2 regions of the Algibacter sp. Ld11 genome follow, and region 2 is predicted to be linked to the other one. Evidence: riboswitches for the same ligand, from Rfam matches in the RefSeq annotation. Region 2 holds a riboswitch; the other holds the start of a gene.

Region 1 (4,778 bases), on a different contig from region 2:
TTAAAGTTTTTGTTTTTATTAGTGCTCAAGGCGAAATTAGCAGCTACGCTAAACTTTTTACTAAACTGAATATTAGCATCAACTTCTAACCCTAGTCTATAACTTTTACCACTGGTTGCTCTAATAGGGCTTCCAACATCGTCAAGTTCTCCTGTTAAAACCAATTGATTTTTATAAAACATGTAGTATAAATTAGAATTTACACTTACCTTATTTTGATTAAAACGCCAACCTAACTCAATATCTCTAAGTGTTTCATTTTTGGTAACTCCAGCTTCAAAATCATCGCGATTAGGTTCTCTATTCGCCACAGCAAACGACGTGTAAAAACTACTAAACTCAGAGTTTTTATAAGTTAAACCTACTTTAGGGTTAAAGAAACTAAAACTAGCATCGGTATTAAAATCAATACGATCAGAATTTAATCCGCCTGTTTTATAATCTACAAAACGACCTTGTAAATCTAAAAAACCAATAAGTTGATCACTAAATCTAACGGTTGCCTTAGAGAACACACTAAAATCATTTTTAGTAGCATCACCATCGTAATAATGATCTCTAATATTTGCATTTGCAGCTAAATCACTACCCCAAATAACTTCTCCAAAATGATCGCCATCATAAGAACTGTATGACAATCCAGAAATCACTTCAACTATGTTATTCTTATAAGTAACATTGGCATTAACAATGTAGAAATTATTATCCAACCAACGACGCACAATTACATCAGAGTCTTCTTCTATTAAATTATTAAAATCGGCAGCAGATTCTTCAGATTTATACTGCTCAAAATACCCTTTTCCCTTAGTATAGTTTAAACCTAAGTTGGTAGACCAGTTATTATCAAAACGTTCATTCCAATGCAATTGGTAATGATCCTGCCAGTAATTATCGGTTTCATTATCATAAGTATATGGGTTTTGTCTACGATTTTCTTTAAGTTCATCGGCAGTTAAGCCATACCAAGCTTGGTAGGTACGCTCTTCATTTCCAAAAGTTAAAGCTTTTATTAAGGTGTTACCATCCTTATAAATTCCTTGTAAGAAATAAGATTTTAGATCGGTAAAAGCGCGATCTACATAACCATCGGATTTTAATTTTGAAAAACGACCAGAAATTTCAAAATGATCATTCAGCAAGCCTGTACTTAGTTTCACGGTATGCTTTCGTGTGCCAAAACTTCCAAAACTATTAGAAATTTCACCTGAAGCTTCATCAGAATACGCATCGGTTAACAAGTTTAAACTCGCTCCAAAAGCACCAGAACCATTGGTTGATGTACCAACACCACGCTGCAACTGTAAACTCTCTGTAGACGATGCAAAATCGCCTAAATTCACAAAAAATGTGCCCTGACTTTCGGGATCGTTATAAGGAATCCCATTAATAGTAACATTAACGCGTGTTCCATCGGTACCACGCACACGAATACTTGAATAACCAATACCCGCCCCAGCATCACTTGTAGTAACTACAGATGGTAAAAAGTTAATAAGCGTAGGAATATCTTGCCCTAAATTACGTTTTGCAAGTTCTTCTTTAGAAAGATTGGAGTGTGTAATTGGCGAATCGGCACTTACACGCACTGCCTTTACTAAAACCTCATCGAGGGTTTCTGTTTTAGTAGAATCTTGTTGCACAGGATTTTGTTGTGCATTAGCACACATTGATAACACTAGAAGTGCTAAAAAAAGAAAATTGTTTTTCATTACGACTATATTTATAATCGAATAAAAAGAGGTCATTATTCTTTAAAAAATTAATTAGTTTCCGAAATACTCAGACAAGCCAAGCATAACTATTTACAACATTTACATGATGTAAGATTTCCTAAACAGCATTACCTGTTCTAGGTTCAATGGGTATGATCTCAGCCGATATTAGGCACCCCTTTTTTGAGAACGCTGCAAAAGTAATTAACAATTTAGAATTAACCGTATAGAATGAAATAATTCTTTTCATTCTATATCTGGTTTACGCCTATTTGCTTTTTTGTCAGAAATGTTCTTTTTATTTTTTAATCGTTTTCTAATAACCGATTTTGGTACTTTGGTTCGAATACGTTTTTTAGGAATAACAAGCGACGCTTTAATAAGAGTAAAAAAACGTTTTATAATAAGGTCTTTATTTTTATGCTGACTTCTACTCTCGCCACATTGCATTAAAAGTACGCCGCTATTGGTTAAACGATGTTGCAGTTTAACCAACAGACGCTCTTTTTGTGTTTCAGAAAAAACCATCGAATTTACTAAATCAAAACTCAGCTCGATTTTGGAAGACACTTTATTTACATGTTGCCCGCCCGCACCAGAGCTTCTTACTGCTTTAAATTGTAATTCTTGAAATAATGCGGCCTCACTAAACATATTACCCTTGATGTTCCGGTTTTAAAAGATCGTTAACCGTTTTAACTGGGCTAAAAGTATTTAAAGGCACCTCAACAAAAACAGTGATCCAATCTGCCATACTTCCATTCCATAAACCGGGAAGTTCTAAAGCTTGAATATCGGTTCCGTTTTGTGTTTTCATGGTAATAAAAGCAGCTTCTGGATCTACATATTCTAGTAAATTGAACTTTTCGCCTTTATAATCTTTAACACCACAAACCAAATCGGTTGGATTAAAATGTGTTGCATTTTCTACAATTTTAGATTGAGAATCATTGGCAATATCTATTTGAGCAAACTCCACAATTTGTAAAGACACCTCACCATTGTAGTCTTTTACCCAAAATGGACCACCACCAGGTTCACCTTCATTTTTAACCATACCGCAAACACGAATAGGTTTATTCAACTTACTTTTTAAATAGTTTTTCTTTTCTTCGGAAGAAAAATCATCAAAATCGTCAATCAAAGATACATTCATTTTTTTTGAAACATACATTGCTATAGCAAGCAATTCTGCTTCTGAAACCTCGTCTTTATCCAATTCTTCTAAGAATTTAAACGCACGCTCTTGTACTTCAATTAAAACACCTGCAAGCATTTTTTTATACTCGGATACTTTCTTATTATTCTCGAAAACAACAATATTATCGATGTTTTTAATAAAAATAACATCACTATCTAAATCATTTAAATTTTCTAACAAAGCACCATGACCTGCTGGTCTAAATAGAATAGAACCATCGTCTTGTCTATAAATTTCATTAGTTGTTGTTAAGGCTAATGTTTCTGTTTCTTCTTTTTGATATGAAAAGGAAACATTAAACGAGGTGTTTGTTTTTTCCTCTAAAGCATTTTTAATTTTATCTAATTCTGTATTAAAATATTTATGATGCTTTTCTGAAACTGTAAAATGTAAATTTGCTTTATTGTTAGAAGAAGCGTATAAAGTAGATTCTAATAAATGCTCATGAAAAGCTGTTATAGTTCCCGTTTGATAGGTATGAAAGGGCAACAACCCTTTTGGAAAAAAACTATAATTTAATCGAGATTCATCTAGCATAGCTTTAACAAACTCTATGCAAAGTTCTCCTGTGCTTAAACTATCTACATTAGCTTTTACAGATTTAATTTCCTTTAAAACTTCATCATAAAAAGGAAACTTTCGAATGCCTTTAACAAAAGTTTCAATTAAAATATCGTTCGTACTTTCTATATAAGTTTCTATAGATTCTCTGTTTGGATCGTATTTCTTTAAAAACTGAAATAAAAACTTAAACATGCGCGTTGCTGCACCAGAAGCTGGTACAAATTTCACAATATTTAAGTCGTTTTTCCTAGCTTCGAAAAGTGCAATATACTCACGACTTTTATCGGGTGTATAACTTTCAATGCCACTACCAATATTGGCAGCTGCAATTAAATTGGAATAAGACATCCCGTTTTTTATTCGAGAAACTTGTCCTTCAACTTGTTTTTCAGTTATACCTTTATTTTTAATCTGTAAAATATCTTGTTCAGAAAACATTATTTTTTATTTAAAAGTTGATCTATATGCTTAATGGCTGTTGCAAGACGCGTTTTTTTATCGCCTTTTAACAACACATATGGTCGTTTATTAATTATTAATTCATTTTGAAAAGCATTAAACATCTCTAATCTCTCCTCTGGTTTATCTCGTAAATCGTCTGCTTCCCAAGGCGTATCAATATAAGTCAAAAAATACAAATCGTAAGTATTTTCTATAGCAAATTTTTTAAGTAAGGGATCACAGGTTTTTTTATAACATTGTTCTGAGTATACCTTAGTTTCTAACAAATCGGTATCGCAAATTAATACAGAATCTGTTTTTAACGCTAACCTATTTTCAAGAACCATTTGTCCTGCAGCTATAGGCAACAAATCTTCGGCTTCGCATGTTTTTCGTTCATTATTCCACTTATCTTGTAGATAATCACGAGCAAACTCAGGAACCCAAATGGAATTATAATAGCGCGCCAATTGTCGCGATAGTGTTGTTTTTCCAGAAGATTCTGGACCAAACAAAACAACTTTTATACAGTTTGAAGGGACTTGTCTATATTTTTCTTCCATGCTAAATAGCCATAAATGGCAATAATTGTAAATACAAAATATTGAAAACTTGTAAATGTAAAACCTTTATAAAAATATAGCGGCACCGAAATAATATCGCCTATAATCCAAAACAACCAATTTTCGATTTTCCGTTTTGCCATAAGCCACATACCAACAAAAAATATACCTGTTGTAAGTGTATCGATATACGCTACCCAACTGGTCCATTTTCCAAATGCATGGTAAACTAAATAAACAAAAACTAAGGTGGCTAAAAATATAGCTAAACTCAGTTTTTTCTCGTTAAACGTT
Region 2 (4,778 bases):
TTCATAATAATTAAATTTTAAGCGTGAAACAGCAAACAATGCTTCTAAACTTTCATCAAAAATACAACAATTAAACCATGAAAAGATACATTTTATCGATGAAATGCATTTTTTTACACTTTATTGACCCTGTTTTATCGACGAAATGCATCTTTAAACGCTAAAAGCCCTGATAATCAATAAATACGAAAAATTCAAAATACGCTCATATCATGTGTATTTTCATCTACTTTTTCTAAAAAAGAAATATCTACTAGCTAATTTACGAAATTCAACAAGAATTTTACTACAAATATTACAGTTTAACCTATTAATTTTATACCCATATATAGTAGGAGCACAATTCTCAATTAGAATATGTAAATTAGCACTCATATTATTAGCTAAAACACCCCATTATACTTCGAATGATACACATTCACGAAAAAACATTACAAGATTTAGAGTTTCAAACGGTTTTACAGCAAGTAAGCGAACTTTGTGTAACGCCATTAGGTAACCAAAAAGCACTAGAAATTACACCTTACAGAACGAAGGAAGATCTTCAAAATGCCTTACTACTAACAAACGAATACTTATCATCTTTCCATAATGATAATCGCATACCCAATCATGGTTTCGATACTATTATGAAAGAATTGAAATTATTACGCATAGAAAACACCTATTTAGAAGTACACGGATTAAAGAAAATTGTTTCCATGTCTATTTCTGTAAACGCGATAGTTGTTTTTTTAAAAAAGTTTCAGGAATACTATATACATTTAAACACTTTTGCATCGCATATTGAAGTTACTAAAGTATTAATTGATAAAGTCGACGCTATTGTAGACCGTTTTGGAGATATAAAAGATAATGCATCTAGCACATTACTTGGTCTGCGCCAATCTATTAACCAAATAAAAGGAAAAATAAATGCAAGCTTTAGCTCTGCACTAAATACCTATCATGGTTTAGAATATTTAGACGATATTCGAGAATCTGTAGTCGATAATAAACGTGTACTAGCAGTAAAAGCCATGTATCGCCGAAAAGTAAAAGGTGCTATTATGGGCGGCAGCAAAACAGGAAGTATAGTATATATTGAACCAGAAACCACACTGCAATACTCAAGAGAACTCAATAACTTAGAATACGAAGAACACGAAGAAGTAATTCGTATATTAAAAGAAGTTACCGATTTTATACGTCCGTTTTTACCACTTTTAGAAGATTATCAATCCTTTCTAATTGATATTGATGTCATTTCGGCCAAAGCGAAATACGCGAATTCAATGAATGCCATACTTCCAGAATTTACCGAAGACCGCAGTATGAATTTACGAGACGCATACCACCCTCTACTCTATTTAAACAACTTGGCGAAGAACGAAAAAACGTTTCCCCAAAGTATATCTTTAGAAAAAGAAAGCAGAATTATCGTTATTTCAGGCCCAAACGCCGGGGGTAAAAGTATTACTCTAAAAACGGTAGGCTTACTACAAGTAATGCTTCAAAGTGGTATGCTTATTCCTGTACACGAGAGAAGTACAGTAACATTATTTGATAGAATTTTAAGTGACATTGGAGATAACCAATCTATAGAAAACCATTTAAGCACCTACAGTTATCGCTTAAAACAAATGAATTATTTCCTGAAGAAGTGCAACAAAAACACGCTTTTTTTAATAGATGAATTTGGAACCGGAAGTGATCCAGAGCTTGGTGGCGCTCTAGCAGAAACCTTTTTAGAAGAATTTTATCATCGTGAAGCTTTTGGAATAATCACTACACACTATTCCAATTTAAAAATTTTAGCAAACGAAATGCCGCACATGTTAAACGCAAACATGTTGTTTGATGAGCGCACACTCGAACCACTTTATAAACTTGTAATCGGACAAGCAGGAAGTAGTTTTACTTTTGAAGTCGCACAGAAAAACGGTATTCCATATAGTTTAATAAATCGTGCAAAAAAGAAAATTGAGCGCAGTAAAGTCCGTTTCGATGCTACTATCGCGAAACTCCAAAAAGAACGTTCTAAACTCGAAAAAACAGGACAATCTCTAAAAGAGAATGAAAAGAAAAAGGGTGAAGAAGCCGATAAACTAGAAGAAATAAACACCAAAATACAGAAAAAGCTAGAAAGTTATCAAGAACTTTACGATAGCAACCAGCGCCTTATATACTTAGGACAAAAAGTAAACGATATTGCTGAAAAATTCTTTAACAACAAGCAGAAAAAAGAATTGATGGGCGAATTGTTTAAAGTAGTTCAAATAGAAAATTCTAAACGCAAACGCGTAACTGTTAAAGAGAAAAAGAAAGTAAAGGCGAAAGAAATTCAAGTAAAAAAAGAAGTTGAAAAGAAGGTTGAAGTGATTCGCGAGAAGAAAAAAGAAGCGAAACAAAAAGCTGTTGAAGTTCCAAAACCAAAAGCTATTATCCGTTTAGGAGATCGTGTACGTATGGAAGATGGCCGAGCTGTTGGAACTGTAGATAAAATCGAAAAAAATAAAGCCGTTGTTAATTATGGCATTTTTACAACTAATGTGAGTATTGATCAATTGGAATTAGTAGAACATATTAAGAAGTGATAATCTGTATAAAAAAGATGAACACTTATATTTTAAAGGATAAATTTTTATCACCATTATTAATAACGCTATTTTATACTTTTTTTTACATTGGCAAAAGTAAAGATTTGGTATTCTTTAGTATCTTTTTTTTAATCATTCTTACTGTAGTTTTCATTGTGCATTACTTCAAAACGGATCTTTATATTCAAAATTTTTCAATAATAAACAACACCGTAGAAATCAAATATCAAAGGAATTTCTCTAACAATAATATAAAATCGTTCTTATCAAATTCTAAAATAATTAAATCCATCTCCTTTAATTCCAAATCATTTTTAGACGTATCGCATACTATTTCCATTAAATATATAGATAAAAATGGATTACACTTAAAAAAGGTTTTTAAAACAAATAATGATAATACATTTACTCGTATTATATCTAACTTACAAAATGAAATAAAACAATCTCAATCTTTGTAGTATAATCTGTCATTGTTTTACATATATTTGTAGAGTAGACTTTAGGAGTAATTAATTATTTTAATAATTAGTTTGAGAAATATCCTTAGAACCTGATTTGGTTAATACCAACGGAGGGAAAAGTTAACAGTGTCCGCACTGCCTTTTTTCAAATTCCAATAACTTTTATTGTTTACAAAAATGGTTGACTAAACTTAATTAGTCCACACAAACTATTTTTATATGATAAGCATAAAAGTAAACAGCACACCACATCAATTTCATAAAGAGGATGCTCTCGAGCATATTCTAAAAAAGTTAGAAATCCCCACTAACGGCATTGCGCTTGCCGTAAACCAAAACATTATTTCTAAAACCGATTGGCATACTACAACGCTCAATGATGGCGACCAAGTACTAATTATAAAAGCCACTCAAGGCGGTTAGAACCAACCTCTACAGATATATTTACACGGAATTAAAACATAATTTATTAACAGTTGCAAGCTATCAAATAAATAATCATGAAGAAAAAAGACACGGCACCAAAACAAAACGGAATTACAAGACATCCATTCCCTAATTCAAAGAAAATTTACGTAAAAGGAAAAATTCATCCGCAAATTAAAGTAGCCATGCGTGAGATTTCTTTAAGCGACACTACAGATTCGATGACTAAAAATAAAACACCAAACGAACCTGTAACCGTTTACGATACCTCTGGCCCATACACCGATCCAAATAAAACTATCGATGTTCACAGTGGTATAGAACGTATTCGTGAAAATTGGATTCTAGAACGTGGTGATGTAGAGCAACTCGATGGTTTTTCTTCAAAATATTGTAATGAACGTTTAAACGATAAAAGCTTAGATCACATGAGATTTTCGCTTCTAAAAAAACCGTTACGTGCCAAAAATGGACAAAACGTAACGCAACTTCATTATGCTAAAAAAGGCATTATCACTCCAGAAATGGAATACATCGCCATTCGTGAAAACCAGCGAATCGATGAAATGACCGAGATAAGAAAACAACATAAAGGCGAGCATTTTGGAGCGTCAATTCCAGATAAAATCACTCCAGAATTTGTACGTTCTGAAGTTGCAAGAGGTCGTGCAGTAATCCCTTCTAACATTAATCATCCAGAAGCCGAACCTATGATTTTAGGTAGAAACTTCTTAGTAAAAATTAATGCCAATATTGGTAACTCTGCCACAACCTCATCTATTGAAGAAGAAGTAGAAAAAGCTGTTTGGGCTTGCCGTTGGGGAGCCGATAATATTATGGATTTATCCACAGGGCAGAACATTCATGAAACCCGCGAATGGATAGTGCGTAACTCACCAGTTCCCGTTGGTACCGTGCCAATTTATCAAGCCTTAGAAAAAGTAAATGGCGTTGCCGAAGATCTAACTTGGGAAATTTTCCGTGATACTTTAATAGAACAAGCCGAACAAGGTGTCGATTATTTCACTATACATGCTGGCGTTTTATTGCGTTACGTACCTATGACGGCAAAACGTGTTACCGGTATTGTATCTCGTGGTGGTTCCATTATGGCAAAATGGTGTTTAGCACACCATAAAGAAAGTTTCCTTTACACGCATTTCGAAGATATTTGCGAAATTTTAAAACAATACGATGTTGCCTTTTCACTTGGTGATGGTCTGCGTCCAGGCTCGGTTGCCGATGCTAACGACGAGGCGCAGTTTGCAGAATTAGAAACTCTGGGTGAGTTAACGCAAATAGCTCGCAA

Evidence for each region. Region 2 has a riboswitch for thiamine pyrophosphate ahead of thiS (sulfur carrier protein ThiS). Riboswitches for the same ligand answer to the same signal wherever they lie in the genome.
Region 1: it holds a riboswitch for thiamine pyrophosphate, as region 2 does, so the genes downstream of both, ACJJV4_RS09930 (TonB-dependent receptor) here and thiS (sulfur carrier protein ThiS) in region 2, are expected to answer to the same signal.

What each region holds. Positions count from the first base shown of each region.
Region 1 is NZ_JBISHH010000023.1:121,017-125,794, forward strand. Features, by position in the region: gene ACJJV4_RS09930 (TonB-dependent receptor) at 1-1,712, opposite strand, end outside; TPP riboswitch at 1,814-1,905, opposite strand; gene arfB (alternative ribosome rescue aminoacyl-tRNA hydrolase ArfB) at 1,962-2,369, opposite strand; gene ACJJV4_RS09940 (DUF4301 family protein) at 2,371-3,918, opposite strand; gene ACJJV4_RS09945 (AAA family ATPase) at 3,918-4,484, opposite strand; gene pnuC (nicotinamide riboside transporter PnuC) at 4,445-4,778, opposite strand, start outside.
Region 2 is NZ_JBISHH010000022.1:21,353-26,130, reverse strand. Features, by position in the region: gene ACJJV4_RS08255 (hypothetical protein) at 1-5, opposite strand, end outside; gene ACJJV4_RS08250 (endonuclease MutS2) at 408-2,576, shown strand; TPP riboswitch at 3,074-3,176, shown strand; gene thiS (sulfur carrier protein ThiS) at 3,263-3,466, shown strand; gene thiC (phosphomethylpyrimidine synthase ThiC) at 3,544-4,778, shown strand, end outside.